One region of the Planifilum fimeticola genome, then DNA from elsewhere that is predicted to be linked to it. Evidence: riboswitches for the same ligand, from Rfam matches in the RefSeq annotation. Region 1 holds a riboswitch; each other region holds the start of a gene.
What was found. Region 1 has a riboswitch for thiamine pyrophosphate ahead of thiC (phosphomethylpyrimidine synthase ThiC). Riboswitches for the same ligand answer to the same signal wherever they lie in the genome.
Positions count from the first base shown of each region.

Region 2: linked by a shared signal. The riboswitch ahead of CLV97_RS06495 (thiamine phosphate synthase) and the one ahead of thiC (phosphomethylpyrimidine synthase ThiC) in region 1 are both predicted to bind thiamine pyrophosphate.
Region 3: linked by a shared signal. The riboswitch ahead of CLV97_RS01135 (MTH1187 family thiamine-binding protein) and the one ahead of thiC (phosphomethylpyrimidine synthase ThiC) in region 1 are both predicted to bind thiamine pyrophosphate.

Region 1 is NZ_PVNE01000029.1:35,085-45,445, reverse strand. It holds gene CLV97_RS15100 (FMN-binding glutamate synthase family protein) at 1-26, shown strand, start outside; gene CLV97_RS15095 (DMT family transporter) at 34-954, opposite strand; gene CLV97_RS15090 (TerC family protein) at 1,120-1,803, opposite strand; gene thiC (phosphomethylpyrimidine synthase ThiC) at 2,145-3,893, opposite strand; TPP riboswitch at 4,143-4,255, opposite strand; gene CLV97_RS15080 (ABC transporter ATP-binding protein) at 4,493-5,323, shown strand; gene CLV97_RS15075 (DeoR/GlpR family DNA-binding transcription regulator) at 5,496-6,302, shown strand; gene pfkB (1-phosphofructokinase) at 6,318-7,286, shown strand; gene CLV97_RS15065 (PTS fructose transporter subunit IIC) at 7,288-8,676, shown strand; gene CLV97_RS15060 (PTS sugar transporter subunit IIA) at 8,663-9,118, shown strand; gene ptsP (phosphoenolpyruvate--protein phosphotransferase) at 9,177-10,361, shown strand, end outside.
Region 2 is NZ_PVNE01000008.1:1,975-12,335, forward strand. It holds gene ftsW (putative lipid II flippase FtsW) at 1-78, shown strand, start outside; gene CLV97_RS06480 (thiazole synthase) at 224-991, opposite strand; gene thiS (sulfur carrier protein ThiS) at 995-1,186, opposite strand; gene thiO (glycine oxidase ThiO) at 1,236-2,345, opposite strand; gene CLV97_RS06495 (thiamine phosphate synthase) at 2,383-3,051, opposite strand; TPP riboswitch at 3,047-3,152, opposite strand; gene CLV97_RS18925 (2Fe-2S iron-sulfur cluster-binding protein) at 3,319-3,510, opposite strand; gene CLV97_RS06500 (DedA family protein) at 3,597-4,211, opposite strand; gene CLV97_RS06505 (NADH-quinone oxidoreductase subunit D) at 4,310-5,404, opposite strand; gene CLV97_RS06510 (cysteine hydrolase family protein) at 5,442-6,176, opposite strand; gene CLV97_RS06515 (M42 family metallopeptidase) at 6,333-7,406, opposite strand; gene CLV97_RS06520 (MTH1187 family thiamine-binding protein) at 7,602-7,904, shown strand; gene CLV97_RS06525 (hypothetical protein) at 8,055-8,972, opposite strand; gene fdhD (formate dehydrogenase accessory sulfurtransferase FdhD) at 9,250-10,143, shown strand; gene CLV97_RS06535 (FdhF/YdeP family oxidoreductase) at 10,161-10,361, shown strand, end outside.
Region 3 is NZ_PVNE01000001.1:242,711-253,071, forward strand. It holds gene CLV97_RS01115 (glycosyltransferase) at 336-2,375, shown strand; partial or broken gene CLV97_RS01120 (helix-turn-helix domain-containing protein) at 2,495-2,845, opposite strand; gene CLV97_RS01125 (hypothetical protein) at 2,975-3,787, opposite strand; TPP riboswitch at 4,054-4,166, shown strand; gene CLV97_RS01135 (MTH1187 family thiamine-binding protein) at 4,249-4,545, shown strand; gene CLV97_RS01140 (ABC transporter permease) at 4,551-5,339, shown strand; gene CLV97_RS01145 (ABC transporter substrate-binding protein) at 5,404-6,420, shown strand; gene CLV97_RS01150 (ABC transporter ATP-binding protein) at 6,451-7,233, shown strand; gene CLV97_RS01155 (cupin domain-containing protein) at 7,386-7,748, opposite strand; gene CLV97_RS01165 (arginine--tRNA ligase) at 8,181-10,046, shown strand; gene CLV97_RS01170 (FMN-binding glutamate synthase family protein) at 10,079-10,361, opposite strand, start outside.

The DNA.
Region 1 (10,361 bases):
AAATTACGGGATTGCCGCTCATGTGAACGCTGGTCAGCCTCTTATTCCGGGGCGTTTTTTCCCGTGGTCCCGGGATTTTTTCGATTCCTCCGAGCGCTGAACCAGTGCGATCCCCGTCAGCACGAGGATGCATCCGGCGACCGTCTCCCAGGTGATCGGTTCGTTCATCTGAAGCCAGTCGAACAGCAGGGCGAAGACGGGGACGAGCAGCACGGAGACGGCGGTCTTTCCGGCCGGAAGGCGGGAGAGGGTGTAAAACCACGCGAAAAAGCTGAAGGCCGAGGCCAAGATCCCGGTAAATAGGATGAGGGCAATCAATTCCGGCGTCCACCGCTCCGGAAGCGGAGACGGTTCGAAGAGGAGGGTCAATAGGAACAAACCGACGGCCCCGAAAAACATCTGAATTCCCGTGACCGCCAACATGTCGTACTTGGAAAACCGGGCTTTGGTCAGCACATTGCTGGCGGCCCAGGAGATGGAGCCCAGGAGAACCAGAAAGGCGCCGGACAGATCCTGGCCCGAAGCCGCCGAGGGGCCGGCGATCAGGGCGAGCCCTCCCAGGCCGGCCGCCAAACCCGCTCCCTTTTGAACCGTCAAGGGTTCACCCAGGAACCGATGGGCGAGGAGCATCGTCCACATGGGCATCGTGTAGGCGATCAGCGCGGCGGTTCCTGCCGACACGTCCCGCATGCCGACCATCCAGAAGGAAAAGGTGGCGGTGGTCATTAAGAGCCCCAGCAGGATCAGGGCGGGCAGGTCCTTGACGGCGACGGTCGCGTTTTTTTTCAGCAAGATAAGTCCGATGAGGATGAGGGAGCCGAGGCCGAAGCGAAAAACGGAAAATGAAAAGGGGCCCATGTAATGGAGTCCGAGCTTTTGGGCCACCCACGTATATCCCCAGATGACTGTCACCGCAAGGAGCATCAGATACGATCCCTTGTTTTTCGCGGTCATGGGCGGACATCCTTTCCGACGTTTTGAAAAAGACGGAAACATTCGGAGAGGGGTGTTCCCGCAGTTTCGCCCTATTCCTTTGGCGAAACAAGGGAACACCCCTCGCTTGATTCATCTGAAGAATACGGCGCTATTGAGCTTGTACAAGGGATGAAAATCTATGCGTCAAGCCGCGTCTTCGGTTGCGGCCGACTTCCGGTTTTTCATGGATCCTGCGGCCAGGACGCCGGCGATGATCAGGACGATGATTCCCCATTTCAACAGAGGTTCATCCATCCATTGCTGAAGCAGTTTTTCGTCGGTGATCATCTTGGCGGAGGTCCAAGCGAGCACTCCCCCGCCGAGATATATGATGACCGGAAAGCGGTCGACCAGTTTGATGAACAGCCTGCTTCCCCACACGATGATCGGCACGCTGATCAAAAGGCCCAGGATGACCAGAATGAAATTCCCGTGGGCCGCGCCGGCGACCGCCAGTACGTTGTCGAGGCTCATCACCGTGTCGGCGATGATGATGGTGCGGATGGCCGATCCGAGGGTGGTACCGGCCTGAACCGAGTCGTGCTCTCCCTTTTTCTCCACGAGAAGTTTATAGGCGATCCAGATGAGGAGTATGCCGCCGATCAGCAGAAGGCCGGGGATTTTCAAAATCCAGACGACGAAGATGGTTGCGAGGGAACGGACGGCGATTGCCCCTGCTGTTCCCCAGAGGATGGCCTGCTTCTGTTGTTGCTTCGGCAGGTTCCGGGCGGCCATTCCAATGACGATCGCATTGTCCCCTGCCAGGACCAGATCGATGATGACGATGGAGAAGAGTGCGATGAGAAAATCCAACGAGAACCATTCCATTTGACCATAACACTCCTTTTGATTCGGCGGATTGACCCGGATCCACAAAATAAATAAAGACCTTCACTACCAAGAGTAAAGGTCTTGCCAACAACGGGTTTCCGTTGCCAACAAAGCCGGGGACAAAGGTCCCGAACTGACGACTTTGTTTGTACGGCTACTCCCCTTAGAAATTATGACATTGTCATCCTTTACTATCATATTATGAAAGGGACGATAGATCTGTCAAGACATTTTTTTTCGGGCATGCGCTGGAAAGGTCGAAAGTTCCGTGAGAAATTCCTTTAACGGAAGCAGGGCGGGGCTCGGAGGTGCCCCGCCCCAAAAGGGAACCTTTTTCGTCAACGGTAAAGGCGGGCTCCCGTTTCGCGGAACTCTTTGGCCTTTTCCTTCAAGCCGGTTTCCACGGCTTCTTCGAGGGTGAGCCCCTTTTTCGCGGCGTATTCCCGGAGGTCCTGCGAGATGCGCATGCTGCAGAACTTGGGGCCGCACATGGAGCAGAAGTGGGCGGTTTTCGCCGGTTCCGCCGGCAGGGTTTCATCGTGATAGGCCCTGGCTCTTTCCGGATCGAGGGACAGATTGAATTGGTCCGTCCAGCGGAATTCAAAACGGGCTTTGGACAAGGCGTCGTCGCGAAGCTGGGCGCCGGGATGCCCCTTGGCCAGATCCGCGGCATGAGCGGCGATTTTGTAGGCGATGACCCCTTCCTTCACATCTTCCTTGTTGGGCAGCCCGAGGTGTTCCTTCGGCGTGACGTAACAGAGCATGGCGGTGCCGTACCAGCCGATCATCGCCGCGCCGATGGCGGAGGTGATGTGGTCGTAACCCGGGGCGATGTCCGTGGTGAGGGGGCCGAGGGTGTAGAAGGGCGCTTCGTGGCAGATTTTTTGCTGAATCTCCACATTTTCCCGGATTTTGTGCATCGGAATGTGGCCGGGGCCCTCGACCATCACCTGCACGTCATGTTCCCAGGCGATCTTCGTCAACTCGCCGAGGGTTTTCAGTTCGGCAAACTGCGCTTCGTCGTTGGCGTCGGCGATGGAACCGGGCCTCAGCCCGTCCCCAAGGGAGACGGCGATGTCGTATGTCCGCAGGATTTCGCAGATTTCCCGGAAATGGGTATAAAGGAAATTTTCCTGGTGGTGCGCCAGACACCAGGCGGCCATGATGGACCCGCCCCGGGAGACGATTCCGGTCACCCGGTTGGCGGTCAGGGGGATGTACCGGAGCAGGACGCCGGCGTGGATGGTGAAGTAATCCACGCCCTGTTCCGCCTGTTCGATCAGGGTGTCCCGATAAACTTCCCAGGTCAGCTCCTCCGGTTTGCCGTCCACCTTTTCCAGAGCCTGATAAATGGGGACGGTCCCCACGGGCACCGGAGAGTTGCGGATGATCCACTCCCGGGTGGTGTGGATGTTTTTGCCCGTCGACAGATCCATGACGGTGTCGGCGCCCCAGAAGGTGGCCCACCGCATTTTTTCCACTTCTTCCTCGATGGAGGAGGAGACGGCGGAGTTGCCGATGTTGGCGTTGATCTTGACGAGGAAATTTTTGCCGATAATCATCGGTTCGCTTTCGGGGTGGTTGATGTTGGCCGGAATGATTGCCCGTCCCCGGGCCACCTCCTCCCGGACAAATTCGGGGCTGACGTTCTCCCGGATGGCCACGAATTCCATCTCCGGCGTGATGATCCCCCGGCGGGCGTAATGCATCTGCGTCACCGCCCGTCCCGGCTTGGCGCGGAGCGGGCGACGCTTGAGTCCGGGGTACGGTTGAGAGGGACTTACGGACTTCGAAGAATACCCGTCGTCAATCGGTTGCGGTTGCCTTCCCTCGTATTCCTCCACATCCCCGCGCATTTCGATCCACCGGCGCCGAAGGGGGGGAAGCCCCTTCCGGACATCGGTCTCCACTTCCGGGTCGGTCCAGGGACCGCTGGTGTCGTACACGCGGACCGGGGGATTTTCCCTTTCGCCGAACCGGCCGGTGGTGGGGGAAAGCCGGATTTCACGCATGGGGACGCGGATGTCCGGCCGGGACCCCTGGACGTACACCTTCTTGCTCGCCGGGAAGCTGAATTCTCTGGCCATACCTTCTCCTCCTTCTGCTTGAATGGTTTGAGCGCACACCAACGGAAGGGGCTTGAAAGCCGGATGCTCCTTCCCAGAGGGGAGAAGGCGGTCCATCGGGTTTGGTTCCGAAGGAAAAAGGGTCGATTTTTTTGTTCTTAAAAGAACGGAAACCGCGTCGTGTCCCGCGAAGCAAAGGTCAATAAAAAACCGCATACCCGCAGGGTATACGGCGGCGGAACCCGCATCTCGCCCCTGAACAGGGGGTGCGAGTCCCCTTGGCTCCATCCCTACGCTGGCATTACCCAGATCAGGTTAAACGGTCGGCGGCAGATCTCCCGCCCTCTCAGCCTGGCTTTCCCCAAGCTCCCGTTGATATGCAGTTGCTCGCTTCGAAGGTAACATATTCTCCGCGCAGGGTCAATCGGCCAAAACCTCCTCTATCGACCATAAAAAAATTGAAAGCGCGAAAAAGAGATTTAACAGTGCGAATTTTGGACAAATGCGGAGAAAGACGGCTTTATCCGATGAATCAAGAGATTGGAAAAGCCCCTTCTTTCTGTCCGGGTTTTCGGGTATGCTTAAAGATAGGTGTATCGGAATGAAAGGATGGAAATTCCTTGCGGATTGAGTGGTCTCATCTCAACAAAGTCTATACCTCCCAAAACCGTCCCCGGGCACGCCGGATCGGACTTCTCGATTTTACCGCCGCCGCGAGGAAAGGCATCACTGCGGTTCTCGGCCCCGAAGGTTCCGGGAAAAGCACGCTGTTGCAGCTGACGGCCGGACTTCTGGTTCCTGACGACGGGCGAATCACCTACCAGGTGACGGAAGGGGAGACCGTGATCTGGTCCAAGGGGCGCGCGGCCGCCGTGGGAACCTCCGCCCTGGGAAGTCTGAAATCCCGGATTACATACATCCCGCCCATGCGCCGGATGAACAAGTCCATCTCTTTAGAAAAGTATCTGTTGTACCATGCCCAGCTCGGCCAAATGCCCTACCCGAGGAGGCGCGTCGCCGAGCTGATCGCCGAATGGGGATTGGCCGCCGTCCGGCGCGTCCCCCTCTCCGCCATTCCGGGGGAGATGATGAAGCGGGTGATGCTGGTCGAGATGTTGCTCCGGGATCCTTTGATCGCGCTGTTGGACGAACCCACGGCGGGACTGGACCAATGGGGAAAAAGGCTTCTCTGGCGGGAGTTGCGCCGTCTTGCGCCTCACCGGATCATCCTGATCGCCACCCGGGATCTCCGATGGGCGGAATGCGCAGACGATCTGCTGTTGATGGAGTCGGGTTCCTGTCGCCGGTTGGGACCCAAAAAATTGTTGACCGCCAACGTGCCGGAGGGGACGGTGGCTGCTTGGTACGAAATGATGCAGACTTTTTCCAATCATCGTTCCCGTCCCCGTCGGGGGACCTTTATCGCCGATCGACGGGAAAAGGGGTACTGATCGGATCGCTTCCTCAACGCGGAAGACCCGGCTTCAAGGGGCATGAAGAAAAACATTCCGACCTTGACCATGAGTTCAACAAACCAGCACAACCCGTGCTGGTTTTTCTTTGGAAAAATAAAACCAAATGACCACGGATTCAAACAAATTTCAATTGAAACGATCATAAACAATCAAATATAATCAAAGTAGGTCATCCTGGAGGGGGGGAGGATATATTTTCGCTGAGGAACGGCAGAGGCGCATGATGGAGTACATCTACGAGCGCAAGCGAGCCACCGTGGCGGAATTGAGCGAAGTCTTCCGGGTGTCCGAAGCGACGGTTCGGCGGGATCTGAAGGAATTGGAGGAGGCCAATCGGATCCGGCGAACCCACGGGGGAGCCATTCCCCGGGAGCGGGTGGGTTTCGAACCCAGCATCCAGGAGAAAAAGGATCAGTTCGCCAAGGAAAAACAGCGCATCGCTGAAAAAGCCGTCGAACTGATCCGGGACGGGGAAACGATCCTGCTGGATTCGGGAACCACCACCCATCAACTGGCCCGAATGCTCGGCCGGTTTTCCCGTCTGACCGTCGTGACGAATTCCAACAGCATCCTTCAGGAATTGCAGGGGATGGAGCATCTGGAGCTGATCAGCACCGGCGGCATGGTGCGCCGGGGAATCGAGTCGATGGTGGGGCCGATTGCGGAACAAACCCTGGGAATGATCAAGGTGGACAAAACGTTTTTGGGAACCAACGCCCTGGACCCGGAGGAGGGAATCAGCACGCCCCACCTGTTGGAAGCCCAGGTGAAGAAAGCGATGATTCGCGCGGCGAAGGAAGTGATTCTGCTCTGCGACCGCAGCAAGATCAACCGGGTTTCCTTCGCCAAGGTGGCTCCGCTGTCCTCGGTGAATGTTCTGATCACGGACCAGAAGGCGCCCTCTGATATTCTCGAGCGGATCCAGGAACAGCATGTCCAAGTCATTCGCGCGTGAAAAGGAGTCGGCAGCATGTGCAAAATTGTAACCGTTACCCTCAATCCCGCCGTGGACAAGACGATCCACCTTCCCCGGCTCCGGCCGGGAGATCTGAACCGGGCGGGGCGAGTGCGTCGGGATCCCGGCGGAAAAGGAATCAACGTAGCCCGCGCCCTGAAGCAGTGGGGTGAAAACCCCCTGGCCATCGGATGGGCGGGAGGGTACCCCGGCCGGTGGATCCTGGAGCGGTTGGAGGAATGGGGGATTGAACATCGCTTCGTCGAATTGGAGGCGGAAACCCGAACCAACCTGAAGATCGTCGAGGAAGAGGCCGATCGGGTAACGGACATCAACGAGCCGGGAAATCCCATCGACGAGGAGGCGATCAAGCGCTTTTTGAAGGTGTACGACGCCGCGATAGAGCGGGCGGAGATCGCGGTGTTGTCCGGAAGCCTTCCTCCGGGAGTTCCGTCGGACTTTTACGGAACCTTGATCGACCGGGCCAAGCGCCGCGCGGTGAAGGTGTATCTGGACGCCGACGGGGCTGCCCTGAGCGAAGGAATCCGGCGCGGCCCCTATGCGGTCAAGCCCAATCTGGCGGAGTTGGAGAGGCATGTCGGCCGTCCCCTGAACGATGAGGACGATCGGTTTATGGCGGCGAAAGGGCTGCTGGATCGGGGGGTTCGACTGGTCGCCCTGTCGATGGGGGGCGAGGGAGCGTGGTTTTTCACCGACGGAAAGGCCATCCGGGCCCAGGCCCCCCGGGTGTCGGTCTCCAGTACGGTGGGAGCGGGGGATGCGATGGTGGCGGCGCTGGTGATGGGGCAGCTGCGGAAGTGGCCCCTGGACGAGGTGATCCGCTTTGTCGTGGCCGCCGCATCCGCCGCGGCCTCCAAAGAGGGAACCCAGTTCGCCACCCTGGAGGAAACCCGTTCACTTATGGATCAAGTGAAGTTGTCCTGTCGGTCGATGATCTCCTGCTTAGGGGAAAGGGGGCAGTGAAATGAAAAAATTGGTGGCTGTCACCGGTTGCCCGACCGGAATCGCCCATACCTACATGGCCGCGGAGTCCCTTTCGCGGGCGGCGGAGAAGCTGGGGGTCAGCATCAAGGTGGAAACCCGGGGGGCATCCGGTGTGGAAAACCGGCTGACCCAAGAGGAGATCCGGGAAGCTCACGCCGTGATCCTCTCGTCGGACGTCGATGCGGAGGAGGACCGTTTTCAGGGAAAAACCGTAATCCGCTCCTCCCTGGGGGATGCGATCAAAAACGCGGAGCGCCTGATCGAAGAAGCCCTGTCCAAGCCGTCCTCCTCCTACGAAGAACAGGTGAAGGCCGTGAAACAGGAGCGCGAGCAAAAGCGGAGCGGTCCCTACAAACATCTGATGAACGGCGTTTCCTTTATGATCCCCCTGGTGGTGGCGGGAGGGCTGATCATTGCGCTGTCCTTTACCTTCGGCATCCATGCCGCGGAGGTGGAAGGGTCCCTTGCCGCCAATTTGATGAAGATCGGCGGGGAGAGCGCCTTCGCCCTGATGGTGCCGGTTCTCGCGGGATTTATCGCCTATTCCATCGCAGACAAGGCGGGATTGGCGCCGGGGCTGGTCGGAGGAATGCTGGCGTCCAGTACCGGTTCCGGTTTTCTGGGAGGAATTGTCGCCGGATTTTTGGCGGGATATGTGGCAAAGTGGATGAAGGAGAAGATTCGTCTTCCAAAATCCCTGGAAGGATTGAAGCCGATCCTTCTGATCCCCTTTCTGGCCACCCTCATCGTGGGCCTGCTGATGATCTACGTCATCGGAGCGCCGGTAAAGGGCGTGATGGATTCCCTGACGGCATGGCTTCAATCCCTGGGCACGGCCAATGCGGCCCTGATGGGCCTTTTGCTCGGGGCGATGATGGCCTTTGATATGGGAGGACCGGTAAACAAGGCGGCTTACACCTTCGGCGTCGGCCTCTTGGGGAATGAGATCTACGGCCCGATGGCCGCGGTGATGGCCGCCGGGATGACGCCTCCCCTGGGCTTGTGGCTGGCCACCCGGATCGCCCGTCGGAAGTTCACCTGGGAGGAGCGGGAAGCCGGTAAGGCGGCGGGAATTCTCGGGTTGTCCTTTATCACGGAGGGGGCGATTCCCTTTGCGGCGGCGGATCCTTTACGGGTCATCCCCTCCATCGTCGTCGGATCCGCCGTCACCGGAGCGCTGGCGATGGGGCTCGGATGTACCCTGCGCGCTCCGCACGGCGGGATCTTCGTGTTGCCCATCCCGCACGCGGTGGGGAATCTCGCGGGCTTCCTACTGGCCATCGCCGCGGGTACGGTGGTGACGGCCCTTCTCGTCTCCCTGCTGAAGAAAAATGTTGTCGCACAGGAGGTTGGAGATGGAGATCAATGACCTGATCCGATCGGAATGGATACGGCTGGACATGGAAGGTGAATCGAGGGAGCAAGTGATTCGCGCCTTGGCCGGGATCCTGGACGGAAGCGGGATCTTGAGCGACATGGAGCAGTATCTGGCGGACGTCTTCGACAGGGAAAAGATGGGGTCGACCGCGATCGGCTTCGGTGTGGCCATTCCCCACGGCAAATCCGCGGGGGTGAAAGAGCCGGCCGTCGCCTTCGCCCGCCTGTCGCGGCCGATTCGCTGGGAACCGGAAAAGGATGAACAGGCGCGGTTGGTCTTTTTGATCGCCGTTCCCAAGGAAAAGGAAGGAAATGAACATTTGCAGATCCTGGCGGCCCTTTCCCGAAAGCTGATCGACGAATCGTTCCGTCAGCGGCTGATGGAGCTTTCTTCCCCGGAAGAAGTGGTTCAGGCGTTGCAAAACGGATCGTAACCCCGTAACATTCAGTCATGAACGTCCAAAGTACAGCGATTGAAGGGGTGTCATGAGGATGGAACATTTCAGCGGTGTGGGTGCCGCACCCGGCTTGGCCCTGGGACGCGCGGTTCACTGGAGGAAGGTTCGCCCCCGCGTCGAGGAGAGGCCGGTGGAGGAACCGGAGCAGGAGATCGCCCGCCTGGAACAGGCGGTAGAACGGACGAAGGAACAGATCGGACGGTTGCGCCAGGCGACGGTGGAGCGCATGGGAGAAGCGGAGGCGGCCATTTTCGACGCTCACCTGGCTTTCCTGGACGATCCCGCCTATGTGGGCGAGATGAAAAACCGCATCCGCGATCAGAAGAAAAACGCTGAAGCCGTATGCGCATCGGTGACGGACGAAATGCAGGCCATGCTGTCCTCCCTTCCCGATGAGTACATGCAGGCCCGCGCCGATGACATCCGGGATGTCGGCGACCGTCTGCTGCTGAACCTTTCCGGCGAGGAGCCCTTCGATCCGTCCCTGATCGAGCCGGGAAGCGTCGTGGTGGCGGAAGAGCTGGCTCCCTCCGACACGGCGCAATTTCCCGCGGGGATCGCGGCGATGGTGACGGCCAGGGGGAGCCGGACGGCCCACGCCGCCATCATGGCCCGAACCCTGGGGATTCCTGCGGTGTTGGGCTTGGGACGGACCATCGAGCAGATCCAGGAGGGAGACCTGCTCATCGTCGACGGGGAGGCGGGCCAGGTGACGCTTCGCCCCGATCCGGACACCGAGCGCAAAGCCCGCGAGCAGATCGAAGAGCAGGAAAAGCGGCGGATCGAAGCCGTGAAAAGGGCCGGCGAGGATGCCGTAACGTCGGACGGCCAGCGGATCGAAGTCTTCGCCAACATCGGCAACCTGCAGGATGTGGAGCCCGCCCTCAAGAACGGGGCGGAGGGCATCGGCCTGTTTCGCACGGAGTTTCTCTATCTGGAAAGCCGCGATTGGCCCGGCGAGGAGGAGCAATATGCGGCCTATCGCCGGGTGCTGGAGGCCTTCGGAAAGCGGCCGGTGATCATCCGCACCCTGGACATCGGCGGGGACAAGGATCTTCCCTACGCCGATTTTCCTGAGGAAGAGAATCCCTTCCTGGGCCATCGGGCGATCCGGTTCTGCCTCGATCGGCGAGACATCTTCAAGACCCAGCTCCGGGCCCTTCTCCGGGCGGGGGTGCACGGCAACCTGTGGATCATGTTCCCGATGGTGTCCAGCGTG
Region 2 (10,361 bases), on a different contig from region 1:
ATGGCCTCCCTGGGAATCCTTCTCAACATTTCCCGCTACCGTCCGGACCCCAGCCGAAAAGACGGCTCACAATCATAACCTCCTAAACGAAAAAGGGGCGCCACAGGGCGCCCCGAGAACGCTGGAAAAGCCAGCCGGGAAAGGACGATTTCCCGCCTCGATTCGTGCAGGTAGCTCCCGGGAACCCCCCTTGAATCTTGCCGATTACCGGACTAGAAACCCCTCAGGAGCCGACCAAACCCTCCTGGGGACTGCTGGCCGAAGCATAACGCTTCCGGGGAATCCTTCCCGCCTCGAAACCCAGCCTCCCCGCCTCCACGGCCAATTTCATCGCCCTGGCCATCCTCACCGGATCCTTCGCCTGGGACACGGCGGTGTTGAGCAGCACCCCGTCCGCTCCCAGTTCCATCGCCTGAACCACATCGGCCGGAGATCCGATCCCCGCGTCGACGATGACGGGAACCTCGGCCTGTTCGATAATCAGGCTCAAGTAGTGGGGATTGAGGAGTCCCAGCCCGGATCCGATCGGAGAACCGCCGGGCATGATGGCGTGGGCTCCCGCTTCCTCCAAGCGCTTGGCCAATATCGGATCGTCGGAGGTATAGGGCAAAACGGTGAATCCCTCCTCCACCAGGATCCGGGTCGCCTCCAGGGTGGCGACGGGATCGGGCAGCAGGGTTTTGGGATCCCCGATAATCTCCACCTTGATCATGTCGCACAACTTGGAGGCCCGGGCCAATCGGGCGATTCGCAAGGCCTCCTCCACGCTGGTGGCTCCCGCCGTGTTGGGAAGCAGGGTGTATTTTCCGAGATCCAGGCGTTCCAAAAAATTGGGTTGATTTGGATCGCTGATGTTTAACCGGCGAACGGCGAAGGTGAGAACCTCCGCCCCCGAAGCATCCACCGCGGCCTGCTGAATATCCAGCGATGAAAACTTCCCGGTTCCCAAAAACAGGCGGGAACGGAAGGTGTATTTTCCGATCTTCAGCACGTGTCAACCCCCTCCGACAAAATGAACGATTTCGATGGAATCCCCTTCGGCAAGGGGAGTTGAATCATGCTCTTCCCTCTCCAGAATCCTGCGATTTTGCTCCACCACGACGATTCGCTTTTCCACCCCCAAATGTTCCAACAGCTGGGAAACGGTGCGGACATCCCGGGGCAGATCCATCTCTTCTCCATTCACTCGGATGCGAATAACCTTCTCCCCCTTTCATGGGAAGTACCCCCTGTTTTTAAGTCGACAGGCGGTCGGGCGAAAAGGGTTTCAGATCCGGAACCTCCTCTCCTGCGATCAATTCCGCGATCCGCTGGCCGGTGATGGGACTGAGCAGTATTCCGTTGCGGAAATGACCGGTGGCGACGAAAAGGTTCCGGAATCGGCCGAACCTGCCGATATAAGGGAGTCCGTCGGGGGACCCGGGACGGATGCTGGACCAGGCACGGATAAACGTGCTGTTTGCCAATTCCGGAACCAACCGGACCGCTTCCGACGTCAGTTGTCGAATCGCGTCCATCGTCACCCATTCGGTAAAATCACCGGCCCGCTCCGTCGCTCCCACGATCACCTTGCCGTCCGCTTTGGGGACCAGGTAACATCCCTCCGCAAACAGCGTCCTTTCAAAGAGCTCTTTACGCGGATAAACCGCCAGGGATTCCCCCTTGATCGGAACGACCGGCAAACGCAACCCCAATTTCCCGGCCAGCGAAGCGCTCCACGCCCCCGCCGCCAACACCACATGCTCCGCCTGAAAGGTTCCCCGATCCGACTCCACCCTCTCGATGCGGTCCTTCCCGGCGCGAAAGGCAGTCACTTCACACCGCTCGATCAATTCGGCCCCGAGCAGTTCCGCCGCATAGGAAAAGGCCCGGGTCAATCGGGAGGAGGAGACGTGGGAATCCCCGGGAATGTAAAGGGCCCCCTCGATCTGATCGGACACCTCCGGTTCCACGCTCCGAACCCGATCCTTGTCCCACCAGTCCGCCGTCTCGCCGCGGTCCCGCTGCCAAGCTCCCCGCTTCCGAAGCATCTCGGCCTCCTCTTCATTCCAAGCGATCCGCAATATGCCCGCCCGGATCAATTCGATATCGATTCCGGTCAGACGATACAATTCCGAGGCCAAATCGGGAAACATGGATCGGCTCTTCATGCACAGCTCACTCATGGGCCCCGGCGCAGCCATCTCCACCTGGGCCCCCAACATCCCCGCGGCGGCGGACGAAGCGTGGGCGCCGATCAGGTCCCGCTCCAGAACGGTGACCCGCGCTCCCCGTTTGGCGAGATAGTACGCGATCGAGCACCCGATCACACCCCCTCCGACAACCACCACATCCCGCTCATGCAAAACATAGCCCCCCTTTTTTCTCCTCTCCGGCTATCGATCACACACGGCGATCCAGACAGGTCCTCATTTGCCGGGCCGTCCGTTCGGGTTCCGGACAGTCCATCAGGGCGGATAGGACGGCCACACCCGCACACCCCGTCTCCATCACTCGGGGGATCCGCCGCGCCGTGATCCCCCCGATAGCCAGGACAGGAACGTTGACGGCCTGAACCACGCGGGAAAGTTGTTCGAGCCCCCGCGGGTGAACGCCCGGCTTGGACAAAGTGGAAAACACATGGCCGAACATCAGGTAGTCCGCCCCCGACGCGGCCGCCCGTCCCGCGGCCTCGACGGAATGAACCGAAACTCCCACCCGATGCCGGGAACCGACGATCTCCCGCACCCGATCCACCGGCAGGCCCGCTTCCGGCAAATGGATGCCGCACCCCAGCGCCAGGGCCACATCCAACCGGTCATGAACGGCCAACTGCCCGGGACGCAGGAGCCCGCGCTCCAAAAGCCTGCTCCCCAGATGATAAATCTCCCGCGCAGACCGCCCTTTCCACCGCAGGTGGACCTGGTCCACCCAGGGACGGACCTTCTCGACAACGGCAACGATATGATCCGATGAATGATGGTCCCCGGTAACGAGGTGGAGTCTGCCTCCGATTTTCGCCTCCTCCTTTCCTGCAAAAAACCGGTATCCTGGAGGATACCGGCAACGCAAGCAACCGCCACATTCCTTACGCTGGTATGACCCAGGTCAAGTTCAAAGGGTTGGGGCGCGAACCCCTCTCAGCACCGTACGGTGCACCCCCAGTGGACTCCTTTCGCAGTCAATTTTCTATTATTTTAGCAATCTCCTGCAAAGGGCGTCAAACGCTTCAAAAGCGATTTGTCGACCCGTTGTCCGCATGATGCGACACTTCCGTCCGGGATCCGGGCCACACCCTCCGCATTTCTGAAAGATCTAAACGCGGTTGGGAACTTCTCCTCACATCGCCGCAGACGAAACGGCGACAGGCAGCCGGAAACCGGAAATGACCCGGTCCCCCGATCGGTACGACTCCTGTGCGCTAAGTGGAGGAATGTTTTCCCCTCCACCGAGAACGCGGACGATACAGTCGCCGCACCGACCGGTTGTGCAACGAAAGGGAATCAGAACCCCTGCCGCAATCGCTTCCAAAAGAGCGGCGTCCCCTCCTTCACCTTGAAACGGTACTTTCCCCGCGGCATGATGAAGGTTACGGTTGCTTCCCGCATATCCGCCTCCTACTTGGGACCAGAGCCTGCCCGATTTTGATTCATCGCCCACCAGTACCAAGCCGCAAAACCCGCTGCTAAAATCAAGACAAGGAAAACCACCGGCCCCAGGCGATGAAGGAAATGAAATACCAGTTCCCAGCTGGAACCCAACGCATACCCCAACCCGATGAAGGTGGCGCACCAGACCACCGCCCCGCAGTATGCGTACATGCCGAACCGGGTGTAAGAGAGTTTGGATATGCCGGCCAAATATGCGGTCAAATGGCGGACTCCCGGGATAAAATAGCCGAAAAACAACACCCAATTGCCGTACTTCCGGAACAGAAACTGGGTGATCCGGAGTCTTCTCCGCGTGATGAAGAGCTTGCTTCCGTATCGCTTCAGGAGGGGGTAGCCGAAACGCGTTCCCAATACGTAGCTCAGGGTGATCCCGCCGATCGAGCCGGTAAGGGCGCTGATATAAGTCAGATACAGATTCAATTGCCCTTCCGACGAAAGATAGCCGATAAAAGTCATAAAGATCTCGTCGGGAAGGGGAATGCCGGCAATCCCCAGGATTAGGAAGAGGATGATCCCGATATATCCGTACTGTGACAAAAACTCGGCCAATGTTTGTTCCATTCATTTAACCCCGTTTTTTGATTCGATTCGATGACCATTCCGCCGCTTGTGAAAAGCGGTTCCAGTCTCATAAAGGGGACGGGAACCGCTTTCGTTTCTCAACCGTCAACGTCACCGAGCACAATATCCACCGCACCGAGGATGGCGATCAAATTGGCGATGTTTTCCCCCTCCAACAGCTGGGGCAAAATCTGCAGGTTGTGGAAGGACGGCCGGCGCCAATGAATCCGCCAGGGAGAAGCTTTCCCTTTGCTGATCAGGTGAACGCCCAGTTCTCCCCGGGGGTTTTCCACCGCCGTATACACTTCTCCCTCCGGCGGACGGATCAGCCTCGGCACCTTGGCCATGATCGGCCCTTCGGGAATTTGTTCCACCGCCTGTTCAATGATCCGCAGAGATTGGCGGATTTCCTCCATCCGAATCTGGAAGCGATCGTAACAATCCCCCTCGGTGGAAATGGGGACGTCAAAATCAAACCGGTCATAGATCGAATAGGGCTGATCCTTTCTCAGATCCCGTTGAATCCCCGTGCATCGGAGACATGGACCGGACAGCCCGTACCGGACGGCGGTTTTCGCATCGTATTTGCCAACCCCCTTGGTCCGGTTGACAAAGATTTCGTTGCCCGCCACCAGATCAAGATATTCTTCATGGCGCTCCCGCAGGTAGGAAACCAGGTTGCGCACCTTGTCGAGCCAGCCCTCGGGAGCATCCCATTTGACGCCTCCCACCCTCATGTAATTGTATGTGAGGCGGGCGCCGGATATTTCGTTGAACAGATCAATGATCTTCTCCCGATCCTGGAAGGCATACAAGAAGGGACTCATCGCCCCGATATCCAGAAGATAAGTGCCGAACCAGACCAGATGGCTGGCGATCCGGTTCAGTTCCATTACGATGACCCTCAAATATTCGGCGCGTTCGGGAATCTCCAGCTCCATCAGGGTTTCAACGGCGTGGACCACGGCGTAATTGTTGATCATCGCCGACAGGTAGTCCATCCGGTCCGTATAGGGGATGATCTGCGTATAGTTCAGGTTTTCCGCCAGTTTTTCCGTTCCCCGGTGCAGGTATCCGATCACCGGAGTGGCCTCGCGGATGATCTCCCCGTCAATCTTGAGCAAGATCCGGAACACACCGTGAGTGCTGGGGTGTTGGGGTCCCACATTGAGGAGCATCTCTTCGGTCCGCATCCAAACACCATCCTTCGTCGATTTCCAAAGCCGTGTTCTACCGGTCTTCCACCGTTCGGACGACCTCGATACCGTTGATCATCATGTGGTAGGCAAACAGCAGGTCCATCACATCCCCGTCGTGGGCAGGCGCTCCCGTTTTCTCGGAAACCTCCACCGGTACGTCGTAGGTTCGGACGTGCTCCAGGGGAACGATCACCCGGACCCGGGCGTTGTGCTCGTTGGCCAGAAGGCGAATGCCCATGGCGTTTTGGTAGATGCACAGATCCGTACAATCCCCCACGACGACAAAGGTAACCGGCCCTTCGGCAAAGCGCTTCTCGAGATACTCGTAGAAGCGCTCCCCTCCCTCGTCCCTGCCAAACAGACCGTTGGTCGCATTTTTGCGGAACACCCGAACACCGCCCCGCTCGAGGAGCGGCTGAAGTTCATCCACTACTTCCGCTTCGGCCGTGCCTCGGACGCAATGCGGGGGAAAGGCGGAAAATTCCACGGCATCCTCCGGATGGGCGTCGTTGAGGAAAACCAGGTTTCCGTCGGGCGTTCCCCTCTTCAACAAGGCCTCGGCCAAATCCTTGACCGGCGCGACCATCCCGGCAACCCGTTCACTGGCCAAGGGCCCTTTTTCGCAGAAACCCTTTAATATATCCACGAACACCAAGACAACCCGCTCGGGGCCGCCGGATTGATCGATCAGCGATGAAACCGTTTCTGCCGGCAAGGCGGCCAGCTGCTTTTCCACATGATTGAAGAACCGCTCCCTTCGCTTCATCGCTTCCTCCCCCTCTTGGAAACCCGGCACCCTTAGAGAACCGGCCGAAACCTTCGTTGCTATTATAATATGTCTTCAAAGAAAAAGAAAGGAGCCACCCGGCTCCTTTCCCGGTAAACTCGCGGCGCTTCACCGCGTCCCGCACCGTTTCCGCCGTCATCCCCCTTCGGCATACCGGACCAGGTTTTCCACGGCCTGACGGTCCATCCGCCGGATCACCTCCACCAAGAGCCTCACCGCCTGATCGACATCGCTTTTGGAGACCATGGAAACATGGCTGTGAATGTAGCGGGCGGCGACCCCCACCACGAGGGAAGGAACCCCCCTCCGAAACAGGTGGATCTTGCCCGCATCGGTCCCGCCACCGGGCGTCGTGTCCGCCTGAATCGGGATATTCAGGTCTTCCGCGATCTCCATCACCCGGTCACGAAGGCGCAGATGGGGGATCATCGTGGCATCGAGAAAGGTGATGAGCGGTCCGCCGCCGAGGCGCGGTTTGCTGCCTCCCTCGCTGCCCGGACCGTCTTCGGCGATCCCCACGTCGAGTACAAAGGCGATGTCCGGCTCCACTGCGTGGGGTGACGTGGTCGCTCCCCGCAGGCCCACTTCCTCCTGAACCGTCGCCCCTGCAATCACCGTGTTGGGATGATCCGCTTTCCCCAGTTCTTTCAGGACCTGAAGCGCCATGTAACAACCGACCCGGTTGTCCAGGGCTTTCGCCAGAATGGTGTCCCCGTCCGGAAGAATTTCAAAGGGACAGACGGGCACGATCGGATCGCCGACGCGGACTCCCCATTCCTTGACCTGCTCGTCGCTTTTCGCCCCGATGTCTACGAACATCTCCCGGATGGGATATACTTTATTCCTCTCCTCCGCCGTCAGGATATGGGGCGGTTTGGAACCGATCACCCCGGTGAAGGTCCGCTTTTCCGTCACCACGGACACCCGCTGGGACAAAAGCACCTGGTCCCACCAGCCGCCCAGCGTGGCAAACCGCAGATATCCGTTCTTCGTGATCTCCTTCACCATAAATCCGACCTCATCCATGTGGCCGGCCAACAGGATGCGGGGTGAGGACGCCGTTCCCTCCTTTTCCCCGAAGATGCTGCCGATGCGATCCGTCACGATTTTCGCGGTCGTCCGCTTCAGTTCCCGCATCATGATGTGCCGCACTTCCCATTCGTAGCCGGAAACCCCCCAGGCAAGGGTCAGTTCCTTGAGCAGTTCCATATCGGACATCGTCTCACCCACCTGTGAAAAAACTCTGCCCCAGACCTAGTATGGGTGACTTGGGGCGGCTTCATGAGGGTCCGTCCGTTTTCTTCATACAAAAAAATCGACCCCGGCAGCCCGGATGTCGACCCGTGAATCCTTACATATTTCGATTCATATCCATTCAAACTACGGGAGAAAGGAGGGGAAGCCATGCCTTTGATGGAAATCAGCATCGTCCCCGTAGGGACGAAAACATCCAGTTTCAGCAACGCGATCAAGGAAGTGTGCCGCGTCATCGATCAGCGCGGGCTCAACTACCAGGTGACGCCCACGGCCACGGTGATTGAAGGAGATATCGATCAATTGATGAACGTGGCGGCTGAAATCCACCGAACATCGCTCCAAAGCGGGGCGGATCGGGTGATCACCCAGATCACCATCGATGATCGGCTCGACCAGCCGATGGATCTTCATTCGCAGGTGGCCAAGGTTCAACCTTCCTCCGTCCAATGAGGTCCCGATCGCCGGCCCGCCGTCGGGGATCGGCCGTGCACTGAGCCATTCCTTCTGCTGCTTCAGGGCCGCGGAAACATCCGGGGCCCGATTGCCTTGGATTCGGTAAAATCCCCCGCCCTCACAAGCCCCGTCATCGTCGCCCCCTGCTCAGATCACCCGGCTACCGGTAAGGAGAGATTCTTCTTCCGCATCCTCGGGAAAAAGCTCCTCCCTCATCTCCACATACGCGAGGATCAGGGTGCCCAAGTAGAGCGTTACGGGAAAAGCGTGAAAGGTGAAGATCATCAACAGGCCGAAGAAAGAACCCACCATCGTCGCGATGATCCCGTTTTGAAAAAACTGCAGAACCAGCCACGGAAAAGCGGAGATGAACCCGAGCAGGACAACGCCCAAAACTGCGGACATCAAGGCGTTGAGCAGGGTGAAAACCGTTTTCGCGGGCCACTTCCAAAGGAGGCGGAACGCGTAGCCCAGGGTTCGGACAATCCCCGTCCGTTCCACCAACATCACCATCGGTGCGAAGGAAAAATAGGCAAGGAGATAGAGACCGACCAGTCCCCCCATCCCCCAAAGCGCGATCCGATAGACATTGCGGGACTCCACCAGGGTATCCAGCCGCAGGAATAACCAACCGAGCGACAGAGCCGTCCCGATCAGAATCAGGACCAGCCCGAACACCCGGATGAGATAACGGAAACCGAAGGAGAAAAAGTCCCCGAAGGACAGGCGATCCTCCACGGCTGCCTGCCGGATCAGCCCCATCATGCCCGTGACCGAGAAGAGGATAATACCGGCAAAAAAAAGGGCCATCGTCGCTAGAAGGAATGCCGTCCTCGGCGAGGCTCCCAGGATATCCGACCGGATCTGGCCAAGCAGGCTTTCGGGATGATCCGGAAAATAGACGGCGGCAAATACCTTATGTACCATTTCCGGAGAAGGAGTCACAATCAACCAGACGGCGATGAGTCCCATTGCCCAAAGCACCGCAAGAAACCCTTCCCCCAATGAGGCGAACAGCCAAATCTTCCCCCCGTGCCGATTGATCAGCTGCAAGGCATCCTTCAACGGAAATCCCCCCTCGATGTAAAAAACGGCGTTTCTCCCGAAAGAGGTTCCTCGATCCGACCGGAAAGGTCTCTCGATTGGCAAAAATGAAAATCCTCCGGACGCACCGGTCTCCGGCGGATTCCGCTGTATCCATTTCTCCCCCGCCCCGCTCGTCCCATCTCCCCGCCGAAGAATAATACACCCCGGGTTGTATTGATCATTTTCTCAACCACATATATTGTTAATTGTAGAATTATATATTTTATTCTGATTTGGTTCCCCGGAGGCGATCGCCGTGGACGGATCCGTACGGTCGAGGGCATCCCGGTTACGGGTGCAATCGGTGAAAGGGGATACCTTCCGCTACCGCCAGGATTTATTGGCGGTGGAGGAGCCGATGGAAATTCGCCTGGTCCTTCCCCGCATGGAGGAGCCTGTCTCCATCTCGGTCACCATGCGTACGCCCGGCAACGATTTTGAGCTGGCCGCCGGCTTTCTCTTTACCGAAGGAATCCTGAAGACGCCGGAAGCGATTCACCGGATCACCTATTGCACCGATCCCGAGGTGGACGGCGAGCAACGGTACAACATCGTCAACGTGTTTCTTCGTTCGGAAACCGACTTTGACCCCGCACAGCTCAAGCGGCACTTTTACACCACCTCCAGCTGCGGAGTCTGCGGCAAGGCCTCCCTGGAGGCGATCCGCGTCCGAAATGTTCCCAAAATCCGTGCCGATTGGACGGTGCCCGCTTCCGTCATCCACGGGATGGGGGAACGCCTTCGCGCTGAACAGGATGTGTTTGAGAAGACGGGAGGCCTTCACGCCGCCGGCTGGTTCACTCCCAGGGGTGAGCTGTTGGCAATCCGGGAGGACGTGGGGAGACACAACGCCGTGGACAAACTGCTGGGATACGCTTTTCTGGAGCGGAAATGCCCCCTTTCCGACGGAATCCTCATGGTGAGCGGCCGGGCGAGCTTCGAAATTATGCAAAAGGCGGCGGTAGCCGGCGTTCCCATGGTTGTCGCCGTTTCCGCCCCCTCCAGTTTGGCCCGGGAAGTCGCCCGGGAATTCGGGATCACCTTGATCGGCTTCGCCCGCGACAACCGCTTCAATATCTACACGGGCACGGAGCGGATCCAAATCTCCCCGCCCCCGTCCGGAAAAGCGGTATCCTCGAAAATACGCTGAACGGAGGAGGAAACCACATGGCCAAATCGGTTCCCGGAGGTTGGAATCCAAAGCACTGGGTCAATCTCGTCCCCACCGGGCTGGGCGAAGTGAAACCCCATCACTTTCGCGAAATGTTTCGAGCCGCCTGGGAAAACCGGGATCAGTTGGGCTACGCCTGGCGGATCCTTCGGGACGGTTGCTGTGACGGTTGCGCCCTCGGCACCACGGGGATGAAG
Region 3 (10,361 bases), on a different contig from region 1:
ATGCCGGCACAAAAAGGGCGAAGGAAAGCATTGTTCCCAAAAAAATGAATTTTGTCCACAAACCCCGACGAAACATGTTGAACCCCCTTGACGATTCAGTTCAGACCGCAACAACTGGATGGGATCGCTTCTTGGCGGCCACCCCCCTGAAAAACAAACGATTTTGTCCATCACAAACGAGGACAGGAATATTTTACATCATTTTACGAAAAAGGTGTGCTAATTTTTTTATCAAAATGATTTCTTATTAGTGTGAATATATCGATTTCACACGAACCTACTATAATGTGGTAAAATCGTATCGCGTCAATTCCCCTATGTTAGGGTGAGTTCACATGAAGGAGCCGATTTTTTATCTCTTCAACTCCATCAGCCACATTCGAGGCGGGGGGACCCGCAACGTGCTCGCCAGAGCCAAGCTTCTTCGCGAAAAAAGAAATTGTCAAATATATATTCTCACCCTGAACTTCGATCCCGACTATGACTTTATTCGCAGCGAAATGATCCGCTTAAACCTCCTCCATCCCGAGATCCCCATTCTCAACATGTTTGAATACCTGTCCCACAAGACAAACGACGATTTTCAAACCGTCACGGCGGACGATGCGCCAAGGATCGATCATCCCCCGGAAGAAGAAGGGTTTGATCTTGAACGCGTCCCGGAGACAAACGGTTACCGCCTATATCGGAACGGCACGCTCGTCAAATATAAAGAGTACGATGACGACGGGCGGTTGAACTTCACCGACCACTTCGATGAAAACCGGGTTCTCGTCCGCCGCGAACACTTCGACATGAAAGGGCGCGTCAGGCAGATCGTTGAGTATGACCGGGATACCGCCAATCCCCGACAAAAGCGGTTCCTGGACGAGACGGGACGATGCTTTCTGGAGTACCGGTACAACCCGAAAACCAAAAAGTGCATTCAGGTGGACTGGTTCGACCGGGACGGGACCCTCATCAACACCTTCCCGAACGTCCGGACGTTGAAGCTCCATTGGCTTCACAAAATCGCCGATCGGCATCCGAAGGCGATCTTTCAAACGGATGTTTCGAAGAAAAATACGGATTATATTCTTCTCAAGGTGGACCATCCCCATGTCGTCAAAGTCAAGATGTTTCACTCCCTTCATCTGCAAAAACCCTACACCTACGGCGCGCCGTTAAAAGAGGTCCACGGAACGGTTTTGGAAAAAGCGGATCAGTTTGATGCCGTCGTCTTTACCACCGATCTACAGAAAAAAGATGTCGAGCGGCAATTCGGCCCTCGATCCACCTTCCACGTCGTTCCCCATTGCGCCCCCAGGATTCAACCGAGGCCGGACGTGGAGAGGGATCCTTTCACCTGCGTTTACGTGGGAAGATTTGTTGAGCTGAAAAACGTGGATCACGCCATTCGGGCTTTCAAACGGGTTGTGAAAAAGGTTCCGCAAGCAAAATTGGAAATTTGGGGTTATGGAGCAGAGGAAAAAAACTATCAAAAGCTGATCCGGGATTTGGAACTGGAGCAACACGTCAAAGTTTGCGGCATCACGCAAGACGCCATCGGTGTGTTTTCAAGGGCGGCCTTTTCCGTATTGCCCTCCTCCGAGGAGGCCTTTCCGCTCACCATCATCGAGAGCAAGATGGTCGGCACCCCCGTGATCGCTTACGAAGTGAATTACGGTCCCAGGGCGATGATTCGCAACGGAGTGGACGGGCTTCTGGTGAAACCCCACGATATCGGCGAGTTGGCCGATGCCATGGTAAAACTGTTCACCGAACCGGAACTGAGAGAAGCCCTGGGGCAGGAGGCCAGGAAAACCCCGGAGATCCTCAGTGAAGAACGATATGTGGATGAATGGATGCAAGTCTACGAATCGGCTCTCAGGCAGAGCGAGCAAAGGGTCCGGGTGAAGAAACCGATTTGCACTGTCGACCAAATGGAATGGAACGGTCCCAGCGACATCCATATTGCCGGGTCCCTGACCTTTAAACAGGATCTTCGGGAAGAACCTTCCTTGTCCTTGTATATTCGGGAACGGTCGGTGCTGGTGGATGAATACTTCCCGCTGTCAACGGAGCGGCTAAACGCAAACACCTTCTCCTTTCGGGGCGAATTCTCCGTACATCCCTTCACCAGGGAAGGAACGTGGGACATGTACGTGAGCTGTTCCATTCGGAACCAGCACCATTTTATCCGAATCCCCAAGGGGACGGTATCCCTGCCGGAACGCAGAAAGATCTCAAATGTCCTCCTGAAGCCCTATGCCACAATCCACGGAAATATCAGCATCGAAGCGAAGCCACGCACGTCAAAACCGAATTTCCGGGAGAAATTGACAAGGTGGAAACATCGGATATTGGAGAACATCCCGCCCATAAGGCCGAACTGAACAAAACGGCAACGAAAAGGGATGCACCGGGGAAAGATCACCCGGTGCATTCTTTTGGAACCGATTGAGGAAGTTCGCCATCAACAGAGGGAGAGAGATCAGGATCGGGGGATCATGGATGCTGTTTTCCGAAATTGGGCCGGGGTCACGCCCACCCGTTCGGTAAACCGCGTGGTAAATGTTCCGAGGCTTTGATGTCCGATCTCCAGCGCGATGTCGCGAACAGTCAGCCGGGTGTGCAACAACAAATCCTTCGCCCTTTGCAGGCGTACGGAAGAGACGTAATACATCGGAGTGAGCCCCGTTCGATTCTTGAAGATTCGCGTGAAATGAAAAGGGCTGTATCCCGCATGCCGGGCCAATCGGTGAAGGGTGATCGGCTCCCGGATATGTTGATGAATATATGCGCTCACTTCGTCTACCACCCGGTCAGCCTCCGAATGACGGATTGTCAAGATTGCTACCTCCATCCCCGGGATTATCCGAACTTACGTTCCGATCCTCTTGTTGCCAATTTTAGCCAAAACCAGGATATGGAATACCACCTGCTGCGCCCGCTCCCCTTCAAACACACATACCGGCAACAAAAACAGGTGCCGCTACGCCGGCACCCGAACCAAAAGGGGTTCACTCAGCAAATTTGACCGCATCTGCCCCGCTTCTCTCCCTGTTTCCCTGTGCTCTTCATCCCACCGCTCGGCGTGTTTCTTCAGGATTTTCCTCAACCGCTGCATCTCCGTACGGACTTCCTCACGGGACACGCCCAAGGCGGTGGCCACCTCCAACCAGCTGCCCTTTTTCTTCATGGCCATCACCTTCCCCAGCGGCTTGCCGCTGATTTTGGACAGAACGGCCGCTTTCAACCATTCCCGGGGACGCACTTTTTCCTTTTTGATCATCGCCGCCAGTTTCTTCTCGTCCATCTCCAAATACTCGGCGATACTCCTGGAGACCACCTCCGGATGGTGGTCCAGCCAGACGGCTTTTCTCGCCGCCGCAGGAAGGATGCGATGCATCTCGCTCCGGAATTTCCTCTCATCCACGCCCAGATCCTTTGCCACGGTATGCCATGTCTTTTTCTCCGCCTTCGCCTTCAGCACCGATCGCAGATCCCGATCGCTCAGCTTGGCGATCACCGCGGCGGGGTACAGGTCGCAGCGCTTCACGCCTTCGTCGATCAACGCCTCCACCTCATCGCGGGGGATTCCCAGATACCCCGCAATCCGCTCCTCCATGTCCCGCTTCGCTTCCCCGGAGGGGGGACGGGTGGAAAGGGGTTGAACCTGACGGGTTTCACGATATGCGGCAGCTCCCCCCGTATCCTTCGCCGCCCAGGTTTCGACGCTTAACACAGCCCCCGCCAGCGCCACCAACACCGCCGCCGCTCCGATCAACCCTTGCCGATGGATCACGCAAGTTCCCTCCTTTTAGCTTTGCCGCGTCTGGTTAATTATGGTTCCCCCCTCGGGGAAAAATATCCCAAAACGTCGGCTTGGACCGGAGGAAGATGACGCAAAATGCGTTCATCCAGATTTCCCGCGAAAAATGGACGGCAATCCGCATCCCCAGGATTCGAGGGAGACGGTAGAGACGGACGTTTCGGACAGTTACGGGAAAAATCCCCATGCGCGCACGCATTGTCAACCCTCGGGACATGTGGTATGTTGTAGCTGAAACCGCATATACAGCGGGGAGCTGGGGGAAGCCCGGCTGAGAGGGTGCCCGGATCGGCACCGACCCGACGAACCTGATCTGGATAATGCCAGCGCAGGGAATTTGTCGTCGTCCATCCGTTTTGACGGGTGGAGAGCGCATGTGCACTCAAGCCGATCCGGTTCCGGATCGGCTTTTTTACGGCACGGGAGGTGATCCAATGGCGAATGCCAACGTCAGTTTGCAGATCTTGCCCCGGGGAAAAACCGACGAAGAAATTTACGCCTTGGTGGACAAGGCGATCGATGTGATCCGGGAATCGGGCGTCCGCTACGAGGTGGGCCCCCTGGAGACGACGATGGAGGGAGACTACGACGTGTTGATGGACGTGGTGAAGCGGGCCCAGGAAGCGGTGATCGCTGCGGGCAGCGATCGAGTGATCAGCATCGTCAAAATCGACTACAAACCCTCCGGGCTCAACTGGGATGAAAAAGTGGGCAAATACCGGAAGGGGTGACCGGCTTGCAAATCCGTCAGTGGCAAAAGCATCTTCGCACGGTCGGACCGCCGGTATCGATTCTCCTTTTCCTGCTGGCCCTGTGGGAGGGAGGCGTCCGGCTCACCGGCGTGGAAAAATGGCTCCTTCCCGCCCCGAGCGACATCCTGCGCACCCTGGCGGCGGACATGCCCCTCGTCCTTCGCCACACGGGGCCGACGCTGAAGGAGGCGGCCCTCGGCTTTGCGGCGGGAATCGCCGCCGGGTGGCTGCTGGCGATGGTGATGGAGCTCTCCCCTTGGCTGAAGAGGGCCCTTTATCCTCTCCTGGTCGGTACCCAGACCGTGCCGATCATCGCCGTCGCTCCGCTTTTCATCCTCTGGTTCGGTTACGACCTGCTGCCCAAGGTCTTGATCGTCGCCCTGGTCACCTTTTTCCCGGTGGTCGTCAGCACGGCGGACGGGCTTCGCTCGGCGGATCCGGACATGGTTCGTCTGCTCCGGTCCATGGGGGCCAATTCCTGGCAGATCTTCCGCATGGTCCGCTTCCCTCACGCCCTGCCCGCCTTTTTTTCGGGGATGAAAATCGCCGCCACCTACAGCGTCCTCGGGGCGGTGATCGCCGAGTGGCTGGGGGCCAATGTCGGCCTGGGCGTCTTTCTGGTCCGGGCGCAGCACTCCTTCGCCGCGGACCGGGTCTTCGTGGCCATCTTGGCCATCACGTTCTGGACCTGGCTCCTGTTTTTCCTGATCCGCCTGTTGGAACGGATGGCGGTTCCCTGGAAACAAAGCCGGGACAAGGAACCGTCGAAATAACTTCTGCAAAAGGGGGGAAAAGCGGCTTCTCCGGCTCTACTGCCGAAAAGCGCGCTATTCACCGATGAAACGATGGAAAAGCATCCGCATCGCATCCATTCTTCTGCTGGTTCTCACGTTGGTCCTGTCGGCGTGCGGCCGGCCGTCCGACGACAATACCTCGTCCGAAGGCAAAAAGAAAGTCACCATCATGCTGGACTGGCTGCCCAACACGAACCACACGGGCCTGTACGTCGCCCAGAACAAGGGCTATTTTGCCGAAGAGGGACTGGAAGTGGAGATCGTCACCCCGGGTGAAACCTCGGCCAACGAACTGGTGGGTGCCGGCAAGGCTCCCTTCGGCATCAGCTCCCAGGAATATGTGACCCAGGCCCGGGCCCAGGGAGTTCCCGTCGTGTCGGTCGCGGCCGTCCTCCAGCACAACACCTCGGGATTCGCCGCCCCCAAGGAGAAAAAGATCCGCTCGCCCAAGGATTTCGTCGGCAAAACCTACGGAGGATGGGGAACGCCGATCGAAAACGCCTTCATCCAAACGGTCCTTGAGCTGGACGGTGTAAAGACCAAAAACGTGGAGGACAAAGTGCGCATCGTCAACATCGGCCAGGCCGATTTCTTCACCGCGATCAAGCGGGATATCGACTTTTCCTGGATCTACTACGGTTGGACGGGCATTGAGGCGGAACTCAGGAAAGTATCCCTGGACGTCATCTACCTGAAGGATCTGGACCCCGTTCTCGACTTTTACACGCCGACAATCATCACCAACGAAGAGATGATCCGGAAAGACCCGGATACCATCAAGAAATTCCTTTCGGCAGTGAAAAAGGGATACGAATTTGCCATCGACCATCCCAAAGAAGCGGCCGACATCCTGATCGAGGCCGTCCCCGAATCGGATCCCGAATTGGTCCGGAAATCGCAGCAATGGATCAGCAAGCAGTACCGGGCCGACGCGCCATCCTGGGGGGTGCAAAAGGAAGAAGTATGGGTCGGTTTCACCGACTGGATGTGGAAACACAAACTGATCGAGAAGAAGATCGACCCGTCCAAGGCCTTCACGAATGAATACCTGCCCCAATGAAGGTGATGCTCGACGATGGGGGAAAATGCGATGAAAGTGCGCCTTCGCGAAATTCATAAAACCTATCGCATTCCTGCGGGAAACCTTCCCGTCCTTCAAGGGATCGACCTGGAAATCCGGTCCGGGGAATTCGTCTCTCTGATCGGTCCCAGCGGCTGCGGCAAGAGCACGATCTTCAACATTCTGAGCGGGCTGGAGGTGCCGGACCGGGGCAGCGTCGCCCTGGACGGGAAGGAAGTAACCGGCCGCACCGGCCACGTCAGCTACATGATGCAGAAGGATTGCCTGCTTCCGTGGCGGACCGTGCTGGACAACGCCATCCTCGGCGCCGAGGTGCGGGGGCTTTCCCGCCGGAAGGCCCGGGAAAAGGCCCGGGAGCTCCTGCCCGTCTTCGGTCTGACGGATTTCGCCGATGAGTACCCCTCCCGCCTCTCCGGAGGCATGCGGCAGCGGGCCGCCCTCCTGCGGACGGCGGTGACCGGGCGGGACCTCTGGCTTTTGGATGAACCCTTCGGTTCCTTGGACGCCCTGACCCGGGAACAGATGCAGGACTGGCTGCTCGGCATCCGCGACCGGTTCGGCCACACCATCGGCATGATCACCCACAGCATCGACGAGGCGATATACCTGTCGGACCGGATCTACGTTTTCACCCCCCGGCCCGCCCGCGTGAAAGAGATCCTCACCGTCGATCTCCCCCGCCCCCGCTCCCGCCGGATGGTCACCCAGGAACCCTTCCTCCGGTGCAAAGAGCGGCTGTGGCGCCTGTTGCACGAGGAGGAAGCGGCGGACAACCCGGGAACCCAGTTGTAATCGAAAGCAGGTTATTCCGAAGCCGGAGAGCCCTCTCCGGCTCTTTTCTTTGAGTTGGAAAAAAGAAAACCGCCGGAGGGGGTGTGCCGAGAGTGCCTTTGCCATTGCAACGAAACGGAGCGGCACGCCCCTCCGGCCACCCATCCACTGTTTTACCGGTCTTTCAAGGGCGGCATCCATTCGTCCGGATTCAGACCGGGGCCTTCGATGACGATGGCGGTCATGCCCGTCTCCGTTCCCGACTCGTGTCCTTCACCCGCCTCCCAAAAAACCGCCTCCCCCGCGCGGATCGGAACCCTGTCGGTCTCGTCACGCACCCACCCGCTTCCCGACACCACCAGAAACAGCTGATTCACCCCGGCCGGATGAAAACCGATGACACCGCCCGGATCAAAATGCATACACCCCGCCTGGAAGAGCCCCTCCGAGCGAACAATTCGCGAAACCCCCACCTTCCGGCTTCCGAACCGTTCAATCATGCGCCGGACTTCCGCATCGAAACGAAAAAACCGCATGGAAACACCTCCAAAACCCCTCATGCGCCAACCCGCCCATCGGGCTTGAGTCGACGCCCATCGGTCCCAATCCGACGGCGGCTCTATAAAGGGACAGCATCCTCCGCCTCTCCCGAAGCGGAGACGATCCGTATGTGAGCAACCCTGCGAAACCGTCAGCGCAGCCGTGATCCCCCGAAGATTTCCGCCGCCGTGACGTGCAGATCCCATTCGCCTCTTTCAAAATATTTTCCGCGTTTTAACGGATCCATCTTAACGCTCATCGAGGAATGATACAAGATCAGGAATTCTTGAGGCCAAAAATTTTTCCGCTTTAAAGGATGGTCCTGCCAAAAACCGTTTCCCCCGGTCTTTTTTCGTGTATAATGGGGAGAAACTTTTCCATTCCGTCTTTTTCCTGATTGAAGGAGGAACACCGCATTGAGATCCGTCATGGGATACATGTCCGGGGAAATCGAGAAGAGGGTAGCCGCGCTGCTTTCCGAGGAAGGTTACGCATGGCCGGAGCCCCGGAACGTGACCGTCGAACAACCGTCCCGGATGGAGCACGGAGACTTGGCCACCAATGCGGCGATGAAGCTCGCACCGGTCCTGCGCCGTTCCCCCATTTCCATCGCCGAAGCGCTGAAGCCGCATCTGGAATCGATTCCCCTCGTCGACCGGGTCGAAGTGGCCCCGCCCGGATTTTTGAACTTTTTTCTGGATTGGAACGAGTGGGCCGCTTTCTCCGAAAAGGATGATTCCTCCCACGACCGCTTCCAAAAGAAGGTCGTCGTGGAACACACATCGATCAACCCCAACAAGGCGGCCCACATCGGCCATCTGCGCAATTCCTGCATCGGGGACACCCTGGCCCGGATGCTGAAGCGGATCGGATACCGGGTCGAGGTGCACAACTACATCGATGATCTGGGCAACCAGGTGGCGGACACGGTGGCCGGCCTCCTGGACATTTCCCTCCAGGAGGATTACGACCGATTCGGGGACTACTGCTGGGATATCTACACCCGCGTTCACCGGTCGACCGATGATGAGCAGTTGAAAAGGCGACGCGCCGAGATCCTGCACGCTTTGGAGGAAGGGAACAACAACATCGCCTGGATCGGCACCCTCGTGGCGGAGAAGATCGTCCACGAACATTTGGAGGACATGGCCCGCTTCGGCATCGGTTACGACCTGCTGGTCTGGGAAAGCGACATCCTCCGGGAGGGATTCTGGGCGGCCGCCTTTGAAAAATTGAAGCAATCCCCCCTCTTTCGCAAGGAAACGGAGGGACCGCTCGCCGGCTGCTGGGTTCTGAAGCAGCCCGACGCGGGCGAAAAAGGGGCGGAGGAGCTGAATCCGGACAAGGTGCTTGTCCGTTCCAACGGGGTGCTCACCTACACCGCCAAGGACATTGCCTACCACCTGTGGAAATTCGGCCTGCTGGACAAGGATTTCCGCTACCGTCCCTTCGCCGGCGATCTGTGGACCTCCTCCCGGACGGGAGAAAGCCGTCCGTTCGGGAAGGCAAACCGGGTGCTCAACGTCATCGACCGCCGCCAGGAATACCCGCAGCGCATGGTGAAAGTCGCTCTGGAAACCCTGGGATTTGAAGAGGAAGCGGCCAACCTGCACCATGTCAGCTACGGCGTGGTCTCCCTGAGCCCCGCCACCGCCGCGCAATTGGGAATCGACACCACCGACGGCAAGCCGGCGTATCCCATGTCCGGACGGCAGGGAATCGGCATCAAGATCAACGAGCTGCTCGATCGGATGGAAGCGGCGGTGGAAGCCGTACGCCCGCAAAAAGAGGGAATCCCCAGCCGGGAGATCGCTGCGGCGGCCATCCGCTATTATCTCCTCCGCTTCAACCTGGGAAAGGAAATCGTGTTCGACATCGACCAGGCCGTCGATCTCCAGGGGAATTCCGGCATCTACCTGATGTACCAGCACGCCCGGGCATCCGCCATCCTCCGGGAGGGGGAAGCCTTTCTGAAGGACGGCGCCTATCGCTCCCGCCGCGACCGGGCACCGGCGGTTCCGGAACATCTCTCACCGTCGGAACGGGCCCTGTTGCGCCACCTCGCCCTCTGGCCCGACACGCTGGAAACCGCGACGGAGGAGCTCAACCCCACGTCGGTCACCGCCTACACCTACGAACTGGCCTCCCTCTTCAGCAGCTTTTACAACGCCTGTCCCGTCCTGAGGGCCCCCGATCCCCTTCGTTCCTTCCGCCTCTGGCTGACGGCCCGGACCCGCTCCACACTGGCCGACGCCCTCCATGTGATCGGCCTTCCGGCACCGGAACGGATGTAAAGAAGCCCTGCGGATGATCCGCAGGGCTCTTTTCAATGGACCGGCGGCGGAGCGTCGGGCTCCCTCTCCGACCGGGGCTCTCCCGGGATGGGTCCGGCAAAATCCCAAGGATTCTTCTCTTCCGTCCAGGCCAGATGTTGTTCCTCCCGGGGCAGCCCCGCATAATCGACGCCCAGAAGGCGGGCCAGCTCCCGATCGACGCAGACCAGGTCGCTTCGGTCGATCTGATTAAGATCCGTCTTGCCCAGGGCGTATGCCACCATCCTCATCTCCTCGACGCAGGATTTGAGGAATTTGGCCAGGTGCTCCGCCCCT